DNA from 3 places in the Arthrobacter sp. P1_B9 genome. Region 1 is predicted to be linked to each of the others. Evidence: riboswitches for the same ligand, from Rfam matches in the RefSeq annotation. Region 1 holds a riboswitch; each other region holds the start of a gene.
The links. A riboswitch is a leader RNA that binds a small molecule or an ion and turns the genes downstream of it on or off. The one in region 1 is predicted to bind cyclic di-AMP.
Positions count from the first base shown of each region.

Region 1 (5,288 bases):
CGCCGCGGCGGCTCACCGCAGTCATCGTGTTGTACCTGGGCCGGATGTAGCGGTTCAGCAGGATCACGGACGGGCGGCCCAAAATGTCCTGGGGGCCGACCACGGGGTCGTCCCCTTCGGCCACCACGCTGGCCTTTCCGGTCAGGACAAGGACGAGCGCCCGGCGGAAGGTGATGACCGCCAGCGGTTCATATCCAGCATTCAGAACGAGAGTGCGCATCCGCATACCTCTTCACGGCCGCACCCGCCAGCGGCACGAGGGCCGGCTGCCCTCTGCATGGTCGGGCTATGGATCGACAACACAAGAGTAAACACTCAAGTGCCGGATCACCGAATATTTTTTCACCGGTGCGGTCCCGGGCGCGGAAAGTTCACTGCACGGCAACGCAAAAGACCCCCGCCTGCAGGCGGGGGTCTTTCGGAATGCTGGGGTTCGTGCTTAGGCGCCGACGCGGATGAAGACCGGGCCGGAGCCGACGTTGACGCTGTACAGCGCGGTGGTGCCGCCGTTCCAGCCGCCGTGCACTGCCATGCCGTTGCCGACGTAGACCGCGATGTGAGCCATGCCCACGCCGCCGTTCTGGTAGTAAGCGAGGTCGCCCGGGCGTGCCTCGGCGGCGCTCACGGTGCGGCCCAGGGACAGGTAACCTGCCGGCCAGCCGTGGTAGTGGATGCCTGCCGCGGCCAGGGCGTTGGTGGCGAGGGCGGTGCAGTCCTGCGCCACGCCGATCTGTGCGTAGGCAGCGGCGGCGATGGTCGCGCCTGCGCCGCTTCCGATGCCAGCGGGGGCCTGGGCAGCGACGCCGCCGCTGACGCCAAGCTCGGTGCCGCCGGCGCGGGTGGCCGTGGCGTCCTGGACCTTGACAACGGGCTTGGGAGCCTCGACAACGGGAGCCGGCGTGGTGGTCACGGCGGGCTTCTCGTAGGAGATCGCGATGGTGGAAGCGGCCGAGATGGTGGCCGGAGCTGCGGACTGGACTTCCAGGGCCGAAGCGGAGGTGGATTCGCGCTGAACATTGGTTTCAGCAGCGTTGGCTGCGATTCCGCTGGTCAGGACCAGACCGGAAGCTGCGGCGATGACCGCAGCCTGACGGCCCACGCCGCCGGCGTTGTCGCCGACAGCCTTAGCAATAACAGCCAGCGAGTTGGTCTTGGTGACCTCGGCGCGGTGCCGTGCAACGTTTGCACGAGTAGTCATTAAGTTCTCTCTTTCGTGATCCTTGGACCGCGCGCTTTCGGGCGCGGACTGAGGACGCTCCGGCATCTTGGGGGTACGCCGGATCGCCCCGAAATGGGTTACTTAGCGAAGGGTGTACTGCGAAGACGCGCCAAAAGCGGAAACTGCATGCTGTCCGGGCTCGCTAGAGATTGAGCCTGCGGAACGTGATCCAATCCGGGCGCCGGCAAGGGCGGCACGTGATGTGGATTCCAGCGGGCTCGACAGAGCCTCGCCGGTGCGCATGCGCGCAGAATTGTGGCGTGAAGACACGAAAGTAGCCTCTCCCAATGCCTACGAGGTGAGCTGTCGGATTCGGATGGGAGTCACCCGGCCGCGCTGCTTCCTGGGAAGCTTTGCGACTTAACCCCAAGGCCTTCTTTCGAAGGCCAAAATTGGTTCCCCCGCCCCTGCCAGACGATGTAATGCGAACGGACCTTGAGCGGTGGCAGAGCTAGGCAATCCACTCAAGAGCGCCAACTTCGGAAAAGTTGGCGTGCTTCAAACCCTACAGCAGTCCGGATCCAATGTCACATTCAGATCACGGCGTGTCACAGGAAGTTGAGAGCAGCCCATCGTCTTTTTAGAGCCAGCCGAGCGGGTCAACGACATCGCCGTTGACCATCACTTCAAAGTGGAGGTGGCAGCCCGTGGAGGCGCCGGTGGTTCCGCTCATGGCGACGACGTCACCGCGGGAAACCTTCTGGCCGACCTTGACCGAGGCCGAGGACAGGTGGTTGTACGTGGTCTCCAGGCCGTTGCCGTGATCGATGACCACGCGGTTCCCCCCGCCGAAGGGATGCCAGCCGTTGAAGGTCACGGTGCCGCTGGCGGCCGCGTGGACCGCCGTGCCGCACTGGGCGGCGAAATCCTGGCCGCGGTGGAACTCCCCCGCGCCCCCGGTAATGGGGCTGACACGGTAGCCGAAGGGCGAGGCCGTGACCAGCTGGTCGAGCGGCGCACCCAGGGTGCCGGCCGATGCCGCGCGGGTGATGGTGCCCACAGACTGGGCGCTCAGCAGCTGCTTGAGTTTCCCGTCCGGATCGCCCTTCGTGGTGACGGCCGTGCGGTTGAAGTCGACTTTGGCGGCGGCGGCAGCGGTGACATCCGGCTGCACGGCAGCGGAGAGCGCGCCGGACCCGCCCGGATTCGAAGCCATCACCGGGCTCGTGACGGGGACCGTCACGGTCAGAACCAGACCAGTTGCGGCCAGGGCGATCCCGGCCTTCTGCCCGACCCCGCTGGCCGCGGCAAAGTCCGTGACCTGGCGGAACGGACTGCGACGGCGACGGCGTTCATCCCGGTGCACGTCCCGCGGGCGTTCGGCCGTGTGTGCGACGACGGGACGCGGCTCCGGTGCGGGACCGGTCGCGCGGCGACGGCCCCTGGAGGTCTGGGTGGTCAAGAACGGTTCCTCTCTGGATGGCCTGCGAAGTTAGCTGTCGGATTCGGGTCAGAGAGATCAAAGACCCGGTCCGCCGTTGCAAGCAGCCACGCACAGATGCATCCCAGGGGATCCTTCGGTGGAAGCTGCTTGCCGCTGACGGACTTCACCCCAAGGCTGCCGAAGTAGCAGCCGAAAGTGGTTCCCCCGCCCCTGCCAGGAGGTAGTTCTGCGACTGATCCGCTGGCAGGGCTCGGCTTCGGATCAGGTAACGCTTTGGTATCGGTACTGGGCACTAACTATAGGCGATTAAGCCGCCCGGTAATAAATCCGTAACCGCAATTGTGGACAACTCATGGGTCGTCCCATGACCGGCGCGTAGTGGCTGGTCAGGCGACTGTTACAAAGACGTGCGCGGCAACCTCGGGCGGCAGTTCCAGGGCACCTTCGATATCGGGGACGCGGACCGAGATGTACTCCCCCACCCGCTCCAGCGAGACAAGCGCGCCAGGCCTGATTCCGCCCTCGTCGAGCTGGGCCAGAAGCTCCGGCTCCACCTGGATCGGCTCCGCGAGTCGGTTGACCGTAACCCGGGAAGTTACCCCGTAGCCGGCCATGGCCTCCAGCAGGTTCACAGGCCTGTCCACGGGGGCGCCATTGGGAACGCCGCCAAGATCCGCAAGCCCCGGAATAGGGTTTCCGTAGGGCGAGACTGTCGGGTGGTTGAGCATCTCGAAGATTCTTCGCTCGACGCGTTCGCTCATGACATGTTCCCAGCGGCACGCTTCCTCGTGGACGTAGGCCCAGTCGAGCCCGATCACGTCCGCGAGGAGGCGTTCGGCCAGACGGTGCTTGCGCATGACACCGATTGCACGTTTCCGTCCGGTTTCCGTCAATTCAAGGTGCCGGTCGCCGGAAACAACCACCAGCCCGTCGCGCTCCATCCGGCCGATCGTCTGGGACACAGTGGGGCCGGAGTGGCGGAGCCGTTCGGCGATGCGGGCGCGGAGGGCAACGATGTTTTCTTCTTCAAGTTCCAGAATGGTCCGAAGATACATCTCCGTGGTATCGATCAGATCCGTCATTCAGCTCAGCTCCTCGAGCGCAGTCCTAGCGTCATTCCCACCGTACCGCGTGCGGGCTGCATGCAGGATGCGCCCAGGCGGGAACCGCCGTACGTTCGCATGCCAGCCTAGCCTATTTTGAATTACTCCGGATAATCTTTCGATCGACCTGGAGCTATTATCCCAGCCCCAGCCGGCCGTCCCCGGCGTCTCAATGACCGGACTATGACAGGCCTTTTTCCGTATCGCCGGGAGCTGTCAGGCAAAATAAAACAGGCAGAATGAAACAGGCAGAATGAAAAGGGGGGTCCGTGGTAGCCATCCCTGCCCGCCACCTCCCAGCCACGCTACGAACCAGCCGAAAATTGGAGCCACTGTGAGCGACACCAGCATCACGATCCCCGCCAACCTCCTGCCCAAGGACGGACGGTTCGGCGCCGGCCCGTCCAAAGTCCGGCCGGAACAGATGGACGCCCTGGCCGCGGCATCGTCGAAGCTGCTGGGGACCTCGCACCGCCAGGCACCCGTGAAGAACCTGGTCGGCTCGGTGCGCAGCGGCCTCAGCGAATTCTTCCGGGCACCGGAAGGCTATGAAGTCGTGCTGGGCGTCGGCGGATCTACCGCGTTCTGGGACATTGCCAGCTTCGGGCTCGTGGAGAACAAAGCGCAGCACCTGTCCTTCGGCGAGTTCGGCTCGAAGTTCGCCTCCGCCACCAACAAGGCGCCGTTCCTTGCCGAGTCCTCCATCATCAAGGCCGAACCCGGCACCCGCCCCACCGCCCGGGCGGAGGCCGGCGTCGACGTCTATGCGTGGCCGCAGAACGAGACCTCAACCGGCGTAGCCGCCCCCGTCCAGCGGGTGGCCGGCGCCGACGAGGGGTCGCTGGTGCTCGTGGACGCGACCTCGGCCGCGGGCGGGCTGGACGTGGACGTGGCAGAGTCGGACGTGTACTACTTCGCGCCGCAGAAGAACTTCGCGTCCGACGGCGGCCTGTGGCTGGGCCTGTTCTCCCCGGCCGCGCTGGAACGGGCGGCACGGATCAAGGCCGGCGACCGCTGGATTCCCGACTTCCTTGACCTCCAGACGGCGATCGACAATTCCCGGCTGAACCAGACCTACAACACCCCCGCACTGGCCACCCTGGTGACCCTGGACGCCCAGGTGCAGTGGCTCAACGCCAACGGCGGCCTGGACTTCGCCGCCGGCCGGACCGCGGATTCTGCCGGCCGCATCTACCGCTGGGCCGAAGCGTCCGAATACGCCACGCCGTTCGTGGCCAAGGCCGAGGACCGCTCGAACGTGATCGCCACGATCGACTTCGATGATTCGATCGACGCCGCGGCCATCGCCAAGGTGCTCCGCGCCAACGGCGTCGTCGACACCGAGCCGTACCGCAAGCTGGGCCGCAACCAGCTGCGCATCGCCACCTTCGTGGCGATCGAGCCCGACGATGTCTCGGCACTGCTCGAGTGCATCGATTTCGTCGTGGCGGAACTGAAGAAGTAGCCCCGCGTCCGGCGTCGTCACGGCCCCTGAGAACCTAAGCCGTGACGGCGCCGTCGTCGTTTCAGGTCCGTCCGCCCTGCTGTGCCTCCGGCAGCGCGTCCCTGCCGGCACCGGCCG
Region 1 covers NZ_JBFUAA010000015.1:136,547-141,834, forward strand. Annotated here, with positions in the region: gene AC1D1A_RS18030 (HNH endonuclease) at 1-220, opposite strand, end outside; gene AC1D1A_RS18035 (NlpC/P60 family protein) at 440-1,198, opposite strand; cyclic di-AMP (ydaO/yuaA leader) riboswitch at 1,494-1,663, opposite strand; gene AC1D1A_RS18040 (M23 family metallopeptidase) at 1,800-2,621, opposite strand; cyclic di-AMP (ydaO/yuaA leader) riboswitch at 2,626-2,839, opposite strand; gene AC1D1A_RS18045 (iron-dependent transcriptional repressor DtxR) at 2,990-3,685, opposite strand; gene serC (phosphoserine transaminase) at 4,041-5,171, shown strand; gene AC1D1A_RS18055 (MFS transporter) at 5,233-5,288, opposite strand, start outside.

Region 2 (5,288 bases), on a different contig from region 1:
CCCTGCTGCTCGTCGAGGACGACGCCGTCCTGGGACCGCTCATCGCCGAGCTCCTGGACCCGGACTACCGGGTCCAGTTGGTCACCAACGGCCGCGACGGCCTCCACCAGGGACTGACCGGGAGCTGGGACGTCATGGTGGTGGACCGCGGGCTGCCCGGCATGGACGGCATCGCCCTCATTACGGCTTTGCGGTCGAAAGGCATTGCCACGCCCATCCTGATCCTGACCGCGCTGGGCGATGCCGACGAAAAAGTCAGGGGCCTGGACGCCGGCGCCAACGATTACGTGACCAAGCCGTTCGACGCCGGCGAACTGGCAGCACGCCTGCGCGCACTGACGCGGACTTTCACTCCCCCGGCCCCGGCACCGGTGGCGATCGGGGACTGGGAACTGGATCCAACGCAGCGCTCCGTCCGTTCCGTCTACGGGCAAACGGTGTCACTGACCGCAAAGGAAGGCCAGCTGCTGGCTGCCCTGGCCGCGGAACCGGACCGCGTCTTCACCCGGGATGAGCTCCTCGCGGCGTGCTTCCACGCCTCGGAACAGCCCGGCGTGATCGATACCTATGTTCATCACCTGCGCCGGAAGATCTCCAAAGCAGTGATCCGCACGGTGCACGGCCTCGGATACCAGATCGGCGAAGCCCATGAGTGACGGCCGGCCGGCCGGCGGAAATCCGGACCACTCCATCCTGCGCAAGGCTTCCCTCAAGGTCGCGGTGCGGATCAGTGCTGCGTGCGCGGTCATGGTTCTCGGGCTGCTCGCCGCCACGGCGCTATACCTCACGAACCAACTGGCCCATCCTGAAGTGCCGGGCTCGGCGGCGGCCGGGACGGCCTACACCTACCTGGATTCCAAGGACGTCCTCGAAGCCATGATCATCGCCGGGGTGGCGGGAATCCTGCTGGCCGGAATCGTCGGGTGGCTCAGTGCGCGCAGCGCGATTCGTCCCCTCAGTGATGCCCTGGCAAGGGAGCGGCGTTTTGTCCAGGACGCCAGCCACGAATTGCGCACGCCATTGACCATCCTGGACACCAGGATCCAGCTGGCCCAGCGCAACACTGTGCCCGGCTCCAGGCAAAGCCACGACCTGGCCCGGATCCGGGAGGACGCCGCGACGCTGACAGGGATTGTCAACGAACTGCTCCTCGCGGCAACCGCGGAGGCCCCGGACCGTTCCGCGCCCCCTGCCGACCTCGCCGACGCTGCCGCCAGCGTCGCCGGCAGCCTCCAGCAGGTGGCAGAGCAGCGCCAGGTGCGTCTGGAATTCTCCGCCGATGCCCGGCCGCTGGCCCGGATCGAGAAGAATGCGCTGCGGCGTGCCGTGCTGGCCCTGGCGGACAACGCGCTGGCCCACACGCCTCCGGGCGGCCGCGTGTCCATCACGACCTCAATCGAGCAGAAGCGCGCCGTGATCACGGTGGCGGACTCCGGGACCGGAATCACCGGCGTCGATCAGGCCCGGATCTTTGACCGGTTCGTGCGGACGGCCGGCACCGGCACCTCACAGGGACAGCGGAGCTTTGGCATCGGCCTGGCCCTGGTCCGGGAGATTGCTGTCGCGGCCGGGGGCACCGTCGAGGTGGCCGCGACGGGCGACGAGGGAACCGTCATGAAGTTGACGCTTCCGCTCATGGGCAGCGGGAATCCCTGAGGTCCATCCGCCGGGGAAAGATATGCCATCGGGATCCCGGACTCCCGAATGCGGAGACAGGAAAGACCGGCGGTCGAGTTGCCCCCAAGGGAACTCGAGCGCCGGTCTTTCCGGACTGTCTGGCCCCGGGTCGGGGCCGTGCGGCTTAGGCGCGGACGAACGTCACGCCGCCGGTCGCGGTGAGCCAGGACAGCGGGTGGACCATGGTCTGGTTCTTGCCGTTCATGCCGCCACTGACCACCTGGCCGTTGCCGGCGTAGATGCCGACGTGGCCGGACTGGACCACCATGTCACCGGGCTGCGGCGTCGCCACAACGGTTCCAAGGCCAAGGAACGCGCGGGGACCGATGTCGCCAACGGGCTTACCCGCGGCGCCAAGGGCCTTTTCCACCATGGCGGTGCAGTCCTGGGTGATGCCCACCTGGCTGTAGGCGGCCGAGAGCATGATGGCGTTGCGTCCGCCCGCGGGCGCCGCGGCCGGCGCTGCTGCCGGAGCTGCTGCCGGAGCGGCCTGCACCTGGATGACCGGCTTGGCCGGAGCCTTGGGCGCTGCCGCCGGGGCTGCAGCGGGAGCCGGAGCCGGTGCGACGGGCTGTTCGATGACCGGCGCGGCAACAGAATCCACTGCGGGGCGCTCGAAGCTGATCTTGACGCTTGAATCGGCGCTGACGGGGGCACTGACCTGTCCGGTGACGTCGACGTTCGACGCCGGAGCAGAGTCACGCTGCACGGGGGCGGTGGCGGCGTTGGCGGCCATTCCGCTGGTCAGGACCAGGCCGGATGCGGCGGCGAGGACGGCGGCATGGCGCGCAAAAGTATTGACTGAAGTCATGAAAAATGTAGCCTCTCCCAATGCCTGCGAGGTGAGCTGTCGGATTCGGATGGGAGGCACCCGGCCGCACTCCCGGGCCCGTCGTTGCGGGCACTGTGCGGCTTCACCCCAAGACCTGCATATCAGCAGATCAAAAGTGGTTTCCCCGTCTCTGCCGGACGTTGATGCGAGTTACCCCCGGGCCGCGGCAGAGTTAGGCAATCGGCTGGGGAGCGCCCGTATCGGAGACAACAGGCACTCATCAACCGTAGCGCGAACCGCACCCGAAAGTCACATTCAGGTAACGGAGCCGTGATGCCGGGCCGCAATTTGCCCATAGGGCGGCGCCGTTTCCGAACATAGGATGATGCCATCAGCACCACCGGAAGCGGAGGCCCGAAAATGAACAGCCATTGTGTCGCCATCTGCCAGTTGAGCACTCAGCCCCAAGAGGATTTCGACGTCAACACCGAGCTGCTGATCCTCGACGGCGGGGACGTCCACGTGAGCACATGGGACGCGGAACCGCGCGACGGGGGTTTCGACGAGCACATCCTCAATGACCGGGTGGACGCGCTCGGGTACATGGTTGTCAACGACTGGGCTTTCCTGGACGGCAAGGCCTATGCGGTGGTGGAACGGCGGTCAGGCCCGGCGCCGGCCGGCCGCCGCGAACCGTGACCTTCCTGTCGCTGGCGCTGATCGCCGTCATCGCCTTGGCTGGCCCCCTGCTGGCCCTGCCGGCGCGCTGGCACTTGCCTGTCATGCTGGGTGAGCTGCTGGCCGGCATCGCGATCGGGCGCTCAGGCCTGGCCCTGGTGGACCCCGCGGACCCGACGTTCACCCTGCTGGCCAATATCGGGTTTGCGCTGATGATGTTCGTGGCAGGCACCCACGTTCCCGTGCGGGATCCGCACATCCGTGGCGCCCTCGGCAAAGGCTCCCGCCGGGCGATGGTGGCCGCAGCGGCAGCGGTGGTGATCGGAACCGGCATCGGACTGCTGTTCGGGACTGGACATGCTCCCCTCTACGTCGTGCTGCTGGCCTCCTCGTCGGCCGCCCTGGTGCTTCCAATCGTCGATTCCCTGCGCCTCGGCGGGCCAGATGTCGTCGCTATGACAGCGCAGGTGGCAATAGCCGACACAGCCTGCATTGTGGCGTTGCCGCTCCTGGTGGATCCGCCCCACGCAGTCCAGGCGGCGCTGGGTGTCCTCGCGGTGACCGGGTGCGCGGTAGTGCTCTTTGTCGGCTTGCGCTGGCTGGAGCGCCAGGGAATCCGTCGGCGCGTGCACCGGCTCTCGGAAAGCCGCAAGTTTGCCCTGGAGCTACGGATCCAGCTGGCCGTGCTCTTCACCCTGGCCGGTGTCGCGACGTGGAGCAATGTGTCTGTGATGATGGCAGGCTTTTCTTTCGGCCTGGTGATGGCTGCGGTCGGCGAACCGCGGCGGCTGGCCCGGCAACTGTTCGCGCTCAGCGACGGCTTCCTGGGTCCGCTCTTCTTCGTGTGGCTGGGTGCATCGCTGACGCTAAGGGACCTGGCCGGGCACCCGGACATGATGGCCCTCGGCCTGTTGCTGGGGGCCGGGGCCCTGCTGGCCCACGCCGACCTGGCTTTCCTGGGACTCCCGCTGTCGCTGGGGGTGTTGTCGGCGGCCCAGCTTGGCGTACCGGTGGCTGCGGCGAGCATCGGCACGCAGCTTCAGGTCCTGCTCCCAGGCGAGGCCGCGGCCCTGCTGGTGGGAGCGCTGGTCACCATAGCCGCGGGCGCCGTCGCCGGGTCACGGGCGGCGAGGACTTTCGCGGTCCCGGCAAATGCCGGCGGCAAGTCCGGAAATTCCGGCAGCGCCGTTGGGCAGGGCGATCCGGGGGGTCCGAAGGCCTGACAGTCCGGATGTCTAAATGCCTGGGCCAAAGCCGAGCCGGCGGCGAAATTTCGGAGGGTCATTCTCCAATGGACGTGAATTGCAGCTCCGGCCTCCACTTTGCCATCTCTGCCAGGACCCGGGAGACGGCATCCCGGACAGCTGTGCCGTCGGCGTCGAACGTCCCGCCCGGCTCGCCGAGCACCGCGTTGGCGTGCCGGAGGAACCTGTCCCAGTCCCCCGCGCCCGCGCGCAGCGCCAGCAACGGCGAGAGAAGCGCGGCCCGGCGCAGCCAGGCGTCGGGCTCGCGCACCCACCGGTCCAGCACGCTGTCGGCCCGCACCCTGGCCAGAACATCGAGTCCGTCCACCAGGGGCCCGACGACGTCGACGGCGAGCGGATCCACAAGGTCCCGCACCCGCGCCTGCCGGATGAAGCCCTCCAGCCGGGTGAGGTCGGAGTTGGTCAGGAGCTTCACGTTGGCCTGCAGCAGGACCACGGCGGCCAGCCGGCGCTCGAAAACCGGCGCGGCCCCCCGGCCGGAGCCTCCGAGCCCGGAGCCCCACAGTTCGGAACTCAGCGCAGTGACCTCATCGCGGGACAGCCCGGGATAGCGGCGGCCGGCATCCCGGACCGTGCCGCGCACGGCGCCCACGGACGTGCCGTAGAACCGGAGGCCGCTGCCCGCCGGCTCCGTTTCCAGCCGCGCCTGAAGCTGTTCAGCGCGGCGCCAGGAAGCTTCGCGCTGCAGCGAGAGGTCGATGAATTCGCCGGCATCACTCACCTGTCCATTCTTTCCCCTCGCGGCTCGCGGCGGAAACGCGGTGCCAAGCTGTCCTGGGCGGTGGACCCGGACCATCTGCCTAGACTGAACTGGCAAGCCTCCGATCGAAAGCGGTTTACGCAACCATGCACACCAAGCTGACACTCGCCATCGCACTTTCCGGCATGACGCTGGG
Region 2 covers NZ_JBFUAA010000006.1:37,367-42,654, reverse strand. Annotated here, with positions in the region: gene AC1D1A_RS10300 (response regulator transcription factor) at 1-656, shown strand, start outside; gene AC1D1A_RS10295 (sensor histidine kinase) at 649-1,656, shown strand; gene AC1D1A_RS10290 (hypothetical protein) at 1,802-2,488, opposite strand; cyclic di-AMP (ydaO/yuaA leader) riboswitch at 2,496-2,698, opposite strand; gene AC1D1A_RS10285 (hypothetical protein) at 2,900-3,148, shown strand; gene AC1D1A_RS10280 (cation:proton antiporter) at 3,145-4,350, shown strand; gene AC1D1A_RS10275 (DNA alkylation repair protein) at 4,409-5,113, opposite strand; gene AC1D1A_RS10270 (hypothetical protein) at 5,239-5,288, shown strand, end outside.
Region 2: linked by a shared signal. The riboswitch ahead of AC1D1A_RS10290 (hypothetical protein) and the one ahead of AC1D1A_RS18040 (M23 family metallopeptidase) in region 1 are both predicted to bind cyclic di-AMP.

Region 3 (5,288 bases), on a different contig from region 1:
GCCCCCGCCTGACCCGGTGATCCGGCCCAGGCCGTTGTAGCCGAACGTCAGTTCCAGGAAGCTGTTGGTCTCAGACCCCGCCATGTACGGCCGGACCGAGGCCGGCGTCAGCTGGAACAGCACAACGTAGCTGCCGGCCACGACGGCGATCCCGGCGGCGGCGGCCAGCAGGTGCAGGAGCCGGCGGCCGAGGGTGGTGGGCGCCGCCCACAGGTAGGCCAGGGCCAGCCCGGGAACGATCAGGAAGCCCTGCAGCATCTTGCTCAGGAACGCCAGGCCGATGACCGCGCCGGCCGCGGCGAGCCACTTCCAGCCGGCCTTCTCGATGGCGCGGGTGGTGAGGTAGGCCGCCAGCACCAGGCACAGGGTGAGCATCGCGTCCGGGTTGTTGAACCGGAACATCAGGGCGGCCACCGGGGTCAGCGCCAGGGCGCCGCCGGCGAGCAGGCCCGCGGCCGGCCCGGACACCCGCTTGATGGTCAGGTAGAGAAGCCCGACGGCGGCCACTCCCATGAGCGCCTGGGGAATGAGCATGCTCAGGGCCGAGAAACCAAAGATCCGTCCCGCGAGGGCGGGAATCCAGAGTGCGGCCGGGGGCTTGTCCACCGTGATGGCATTGCCGGCGTCGAGGGAGCCGAAGAGCAGCGCGGTCCAGTCCTTGGTCCCGGCCTGGATCGCCGCGGCATAGAAGGAGTTGGCGTAGCCGGTGGCCTCCAGATTCCACAGGTACAACGCCGCGGAGACCACCAGGAGCAGCGCTGCCGAGGGCCGCACCCAGCGGGGCTGCGGTCCGAACAGCAGCCGGTCCCGGCGGCCTTGGGTGGCCGGCGCCGGGGACGCGGGCAGATGGGGCGCCGTCCCGCCGTCTCCGGGAACCGGGTGTGGCTGTTCCTCGGCGGCCGGCGGCCTGCCGGCCGGGGAACCGCCCTGGGCTCCGGCGGTGGGGCTAATGGTTGCCGTCATTTACTTGGCCTTTTCTGTGCGGGAGAGGGAAGGATCGGGGGCGCCGGGCGCCGGAACGGCAGCGGCGGGCCTGTGGCGGAAAACCACCAACCGGAAGAGCAGGAACTTCACGGCCGTGGCGGCCAGGTTGGCGGCGGTGACCGTGAGCAGTTCAAGCCAGCGGTCCGGGGCCGCTCCCGACGCGGCGTGAACGAGGGCGAGTGCGCCCGAGGTCAGGGCCAGCCCGATGCCGAAGACCAGCAGCCCCTCAAAATGGTGGCGAGCCGCCTGGCTGCCGCCCTGGATGCCGAACGTGAAGCGCCGGTTGGCCGCAGTGTTGGCCACGGCGGTGGTGAGCAACGCGAGGAAGTTTGCCAGCTGCGGGTCCATGAACCCGCGGCAGAGCAGGAAAATCGCCAGGTAGGCCAGGGTGGAGGCCACCCCGATGCTGCCGAAGCGGACGAGCTGTCCGAAGAGGCTTCCGCCGGGGCTTTGTTCCTGTGCCCGCGAGGCGGCCGGCAGCGGTCCGCGGGCCAGGGCCGCGCGCAGGTCGGGAACCGGGATCCTGCCCGAGACCAGGTCCCGGCTCAACCGTGCCATGCCGCGCAAGTCCGCGAGGGCCGTCTGGACGATGTCCACGCTGGAATCCGGGTCGTCGGTCCAGTCCACCGGGACTTCGTGGACGCGCAGGCCGCACTTTTCTGCCAGGACCAGCAGCTCGGTGTCGAAGAACCAGGCGTTGTCCAGCGTGTGGGGAAGCAGTTGCCGGGCCACGTCCGCCCGGATCGCCTTGAAGCCGCACTGCGCGTCACTGAAGTGGGCGCCCATGAGGGCCTGGAGCAGGAAGTTGTAGCTGCGCGAGATGAATTCCCGTTTGGGTCCGCGGACCACGCGGGAGTTGCGGGTCAGCCGTGTCCCGATCGCCAGGTCGGAGTGCCCGGAAATGAGCGGGGCAAGGAGCGGGCCGAGGGCCGCCAGATCAGTGGAAAGATCCACATCCATGTACGCCAGGACCGGCGACGGCGAGGCCAGCCACACCTTGCGGAGTGCGTTTCCGCGGCCCTTTTCTGCCATATGGACCACCGTCACTTCGCGCAGCTCGCGGGCTACCCGTTCCGCGGCCTTGAGCGTTCCGTCGGTGCTGGCGTTGTCCGCCACGGTGATCCGGAAGGAATGCGGGAAGGCGCCGAGCAGGTACGCGTGGAGCCGGCGCAGGCAGGCCTCGAGGTCCCGTTCCTCGTTAAAGACCGGGATGGTGACGTCCAGCAGGGGCGTGCTGGCGCGCGTATCAATGGCCGTGCGCCGGCCGCCGGGGCCGGTCAGGGCCCCAGCGATCGGGCCCGGGACGGGTGCGTCGGCCAGCGCAAGCCCCGAGGGTGCCCCGGGGGCCGCCGGGCCGGCCGGCGTCGCCGTGGAGCGGGGCAGGGTTCCTGTGGCCTGGTCTGTGAATGTCATGGCTCAACTTTCCCGGCGGCCCATATGAGGGCTTTAGGGTCAAGCTGTGCGGGGGCTGTGGAAGTCCGGGCCGCCGGGGCCGGTCCGGCCGTGGAGACGCAAAGAGGCCCCGGATCCATGCGGATCCGGGGCCTCCAGGGCGGGGGCGGCTAGTGCCGGTTTAGTACCAGTTGTGTGCGTAGTGGAAGTTCAGGGCACCGCAGGGGGAACCGTAGCGCGACTTGACGTAGTTCAGGCCCCAGTTGATCTGGGTCCGGTAGTTGGTCATGTAATCGGCGCCGGCGCTCGCCATCTTCGAGGCGGGCAGGGACTGGACCACGCCGTAGGCGCCGCTGCTGGCGTTCGTGGCGGTGGTCTTCCAGTCGGATTCCTTGGTCCACAGCTTGTGCAGGCACTGCATCTGGCCGGGTGCCCAGCCATAGCTTCCCAGCTGGGACGCGGCGTAGGCCTGCGCGCCGGCGGGGTCGTCGACTGCGACCGGCGCGGCTGCCGGTGCCGGTGCCGGAGCGGCTGCCGGTGCCGGAGCGGGGGCTGCCGCGGGAGCCGGAGCAGGTGCGGGGGCTGCCGCGGGTGCCGGAGCAGGTGCTGCCGCGGCTGCCGGTGCGGCAGCAGCGGGCGCGTGGATCAGCGCTTCGGCTGCCTTAACCTCCGAGATCTGGGGAGCCACGTTCTTTTCCGTGGCAGCGGTCGGCCCAGCCACCTGGACCCGCTCGAAGTTGAGCTTGGCCAGCGGGTCGGCGATCGTGGCCGTCTGGCTCGCAACATTCGCCGTGTGGGCGCCCGGCTCTGCCGCCTGGCTGGCGGCGCCGCCACCCAGCAGCAGCGCGCACGCGGCGGTGACGACGGCGGCACGGCGGCCGGTTACACCGAGCCCGGCGGCGAACCGCGACAGGGCGGATGCCTGCTTGACCGGTTCGGCGCGGTGGCGCGACTTGGCGGCGCCAACTGAGCGGGAATGCGAACCGCCGTCAGGGCGTGTTTGTACCTGGAATTCAGTCATGGTGGCCTCTCAACGCCGGCGGAGTTAGCTGTCGGGTTCGGATGAGGTCATCCGGCCGCACGGAACATCACGTGTCGGCTTCACCCCGAGGGCGCATGAAAGCAGATTGCCCGGGAACTCTGGGTCCCCCGCCTCTGCCTGGTCCAGCGGAATCCGGGAAGCGGCAGAGTTTGGCGTCCGTCCGGATATGCGGCACCGATGGCGGCGCACGCTAACGACGCTACAGGACCCGGCCGCTTAAGTCACATTTTGGTAACAGGAGTCACAGTGCCGGGGTGTCGGGTTGCGCCGGGCTCACCGGTCGACCGTCCGGGTCGTTTGCGCCGGCGGCGGCCGTTCCGGTTACGCCGGCGGCGGCGAGGCGGGCAGCCGCACGGCGAACTCCGTGCGGCCCGGCCGGGACGTGACCTCGACTGTTCCTCCGTGGGCCTCCACGATCGACTGGACAATGGACAGGCCCAACCCGCTGGTGCCCTCGGACGTCGGCGCGGCGGTCGCCGTGCCGTGACCTCCGCGGCTGCCGGAAACGGCGCCGGAGGACGAGCGTGCGGCGGCCCCGGACCCGACCCTGGCCGTCGCGACGGCAGAATCGGCGGGGACGGCTGCGGGGTTCGACGCCGGATTGGTGCGCGAGGCGTCGGCCCGGGTGAAGCGGGCGAAGACCCGGCCGATAAATTCCGGGGCGATGCCGCTGCCATTGTCTGTCACGGTGACCACGGCACTGCCGTCAGCCGAGCGCATGACGCCCGTGACCACCTTGGTCCCGGGTTCCGTGTGCTTGCGCGCATTGGACAGCAGGTTGGCGAGGACCTGGTGAAGCTGGGTCGCATCACCGCGCACCACCACGGGCTCGTCCGGAAGTTCCAGCTGCCAGATGCGGTCCGGGGCCATGACTTTCTCATCGCTGACCGTCTCGATGGCCAGTTGGGTGAGGTCGACGTCGGAGATTTTGAGCGGCTGTCCCTCGTCCAGGCGCGCCAGCAGCAGCAGGTCCTCCACGAGCGTGGTCATCCGCTCGGACTGGCTTTGCACACGGGCGAGGGACCTCTCGCCGTCGGGGGTGAAATGCTCGGTCATCCGCATCAGCTCCGTGTAGCCGCGGATGGCCGTCAGCGGGGTGCGGAGTTCGTGCGAGGCGTCGGCGACGAACTGCCGGACCTTCATCTCGCTCTCCTGCCGCGCCTCGAGAGCGTTGGAGACGTTGTCCAGCATCTTGTTCAGCGCGTAGCCCACGCTGCCCACTTCCGTTCCGGGATGGGCCGCCGACGTCGGGACGCGGACCCCGAGCGCCACCTCGCCGGCGTCCAGCGGGAGACGGGAGACCTTAGTGGCAACCTCGGAGAGCTGTTCCAGCGGCTTCATGGTCCGCCGGATCAGGGCCGTGCCGGCGAGCCCGATCAGCACGAGCCCGCCTGCGGACACCACCACCATGGTCCAGACCAGGGAGGCCAGGGTGCTTTGTTTTTCTGCCAGCGGGAGTCCGGTCACAATCACGTCACCGTACGGTGTTCGCGCCGCCGTGAGCCGGTAGGCGCCGGCCGAAAGGCTGCGGTCCACGGACACGCCGCTCGGGGTGAGGGCCAGGAGAACCTTGTTGTCGGCGGGGGAGAGGCTCTTGACCGCGCCGTCCCCGGCCAGGAACCCGGCCCTGCTGACTTCGCCGTCCACTATCCGTGCGTTAAGCGTCCCGACGCCCTGTCCCCGGGCTTCGAGGGGGTCGGGGCGCCTGCCCGAATCGTCGGAGGAGGGCCGGCCGAACTCGCTCGAACGGTGCGAGGCCTGGTCCAGCTGGGTGTCGAGCTGCCGGGTGAGGAAGAGGTCCATGGAGGCGTAGCTGAACAAGCCCACAGCGCCGCAGATGGCCACGAGCAGCGCCATGGCGACCAGGACC
Region 3 covers NZ_JBFUAA010000005.1:88,763-94,050, reverse strand. Annotated here, with positions in the region: gene AC1D1A_RS09200 (glycosyltransferase family 39 protein) at 1-963, opposite strand, end outside; gene AC1D1A_RS09195 (bifunctional glycosyltransferase family 2/GtrA family protein) at 964-2,397, opposite strand; gene AC1D1A_RS09190 (aggregation-promoting factor C-terminal-like domain-containing protein) at 2,558-3,397, opposite strand; cyclic di-AMP (ydaO/yuaA leader) riboswitch at 3,397-3,556, opposite strand; gene AC1D1A_RS09185 (sensor histidine kinase) at 3,740-5,288, opposite strand, start outside.
Region 3: linked by a shared signal. The riboswitch ahead of AC1D1A_RS09190 (aggregation-promoting factor C-terminal-like domain-containing protein) and the one ahead of AC1D1A_RS18040 (M23 family metallopeptidase) in region 1 are both predicted to bind cyclic di-AMP.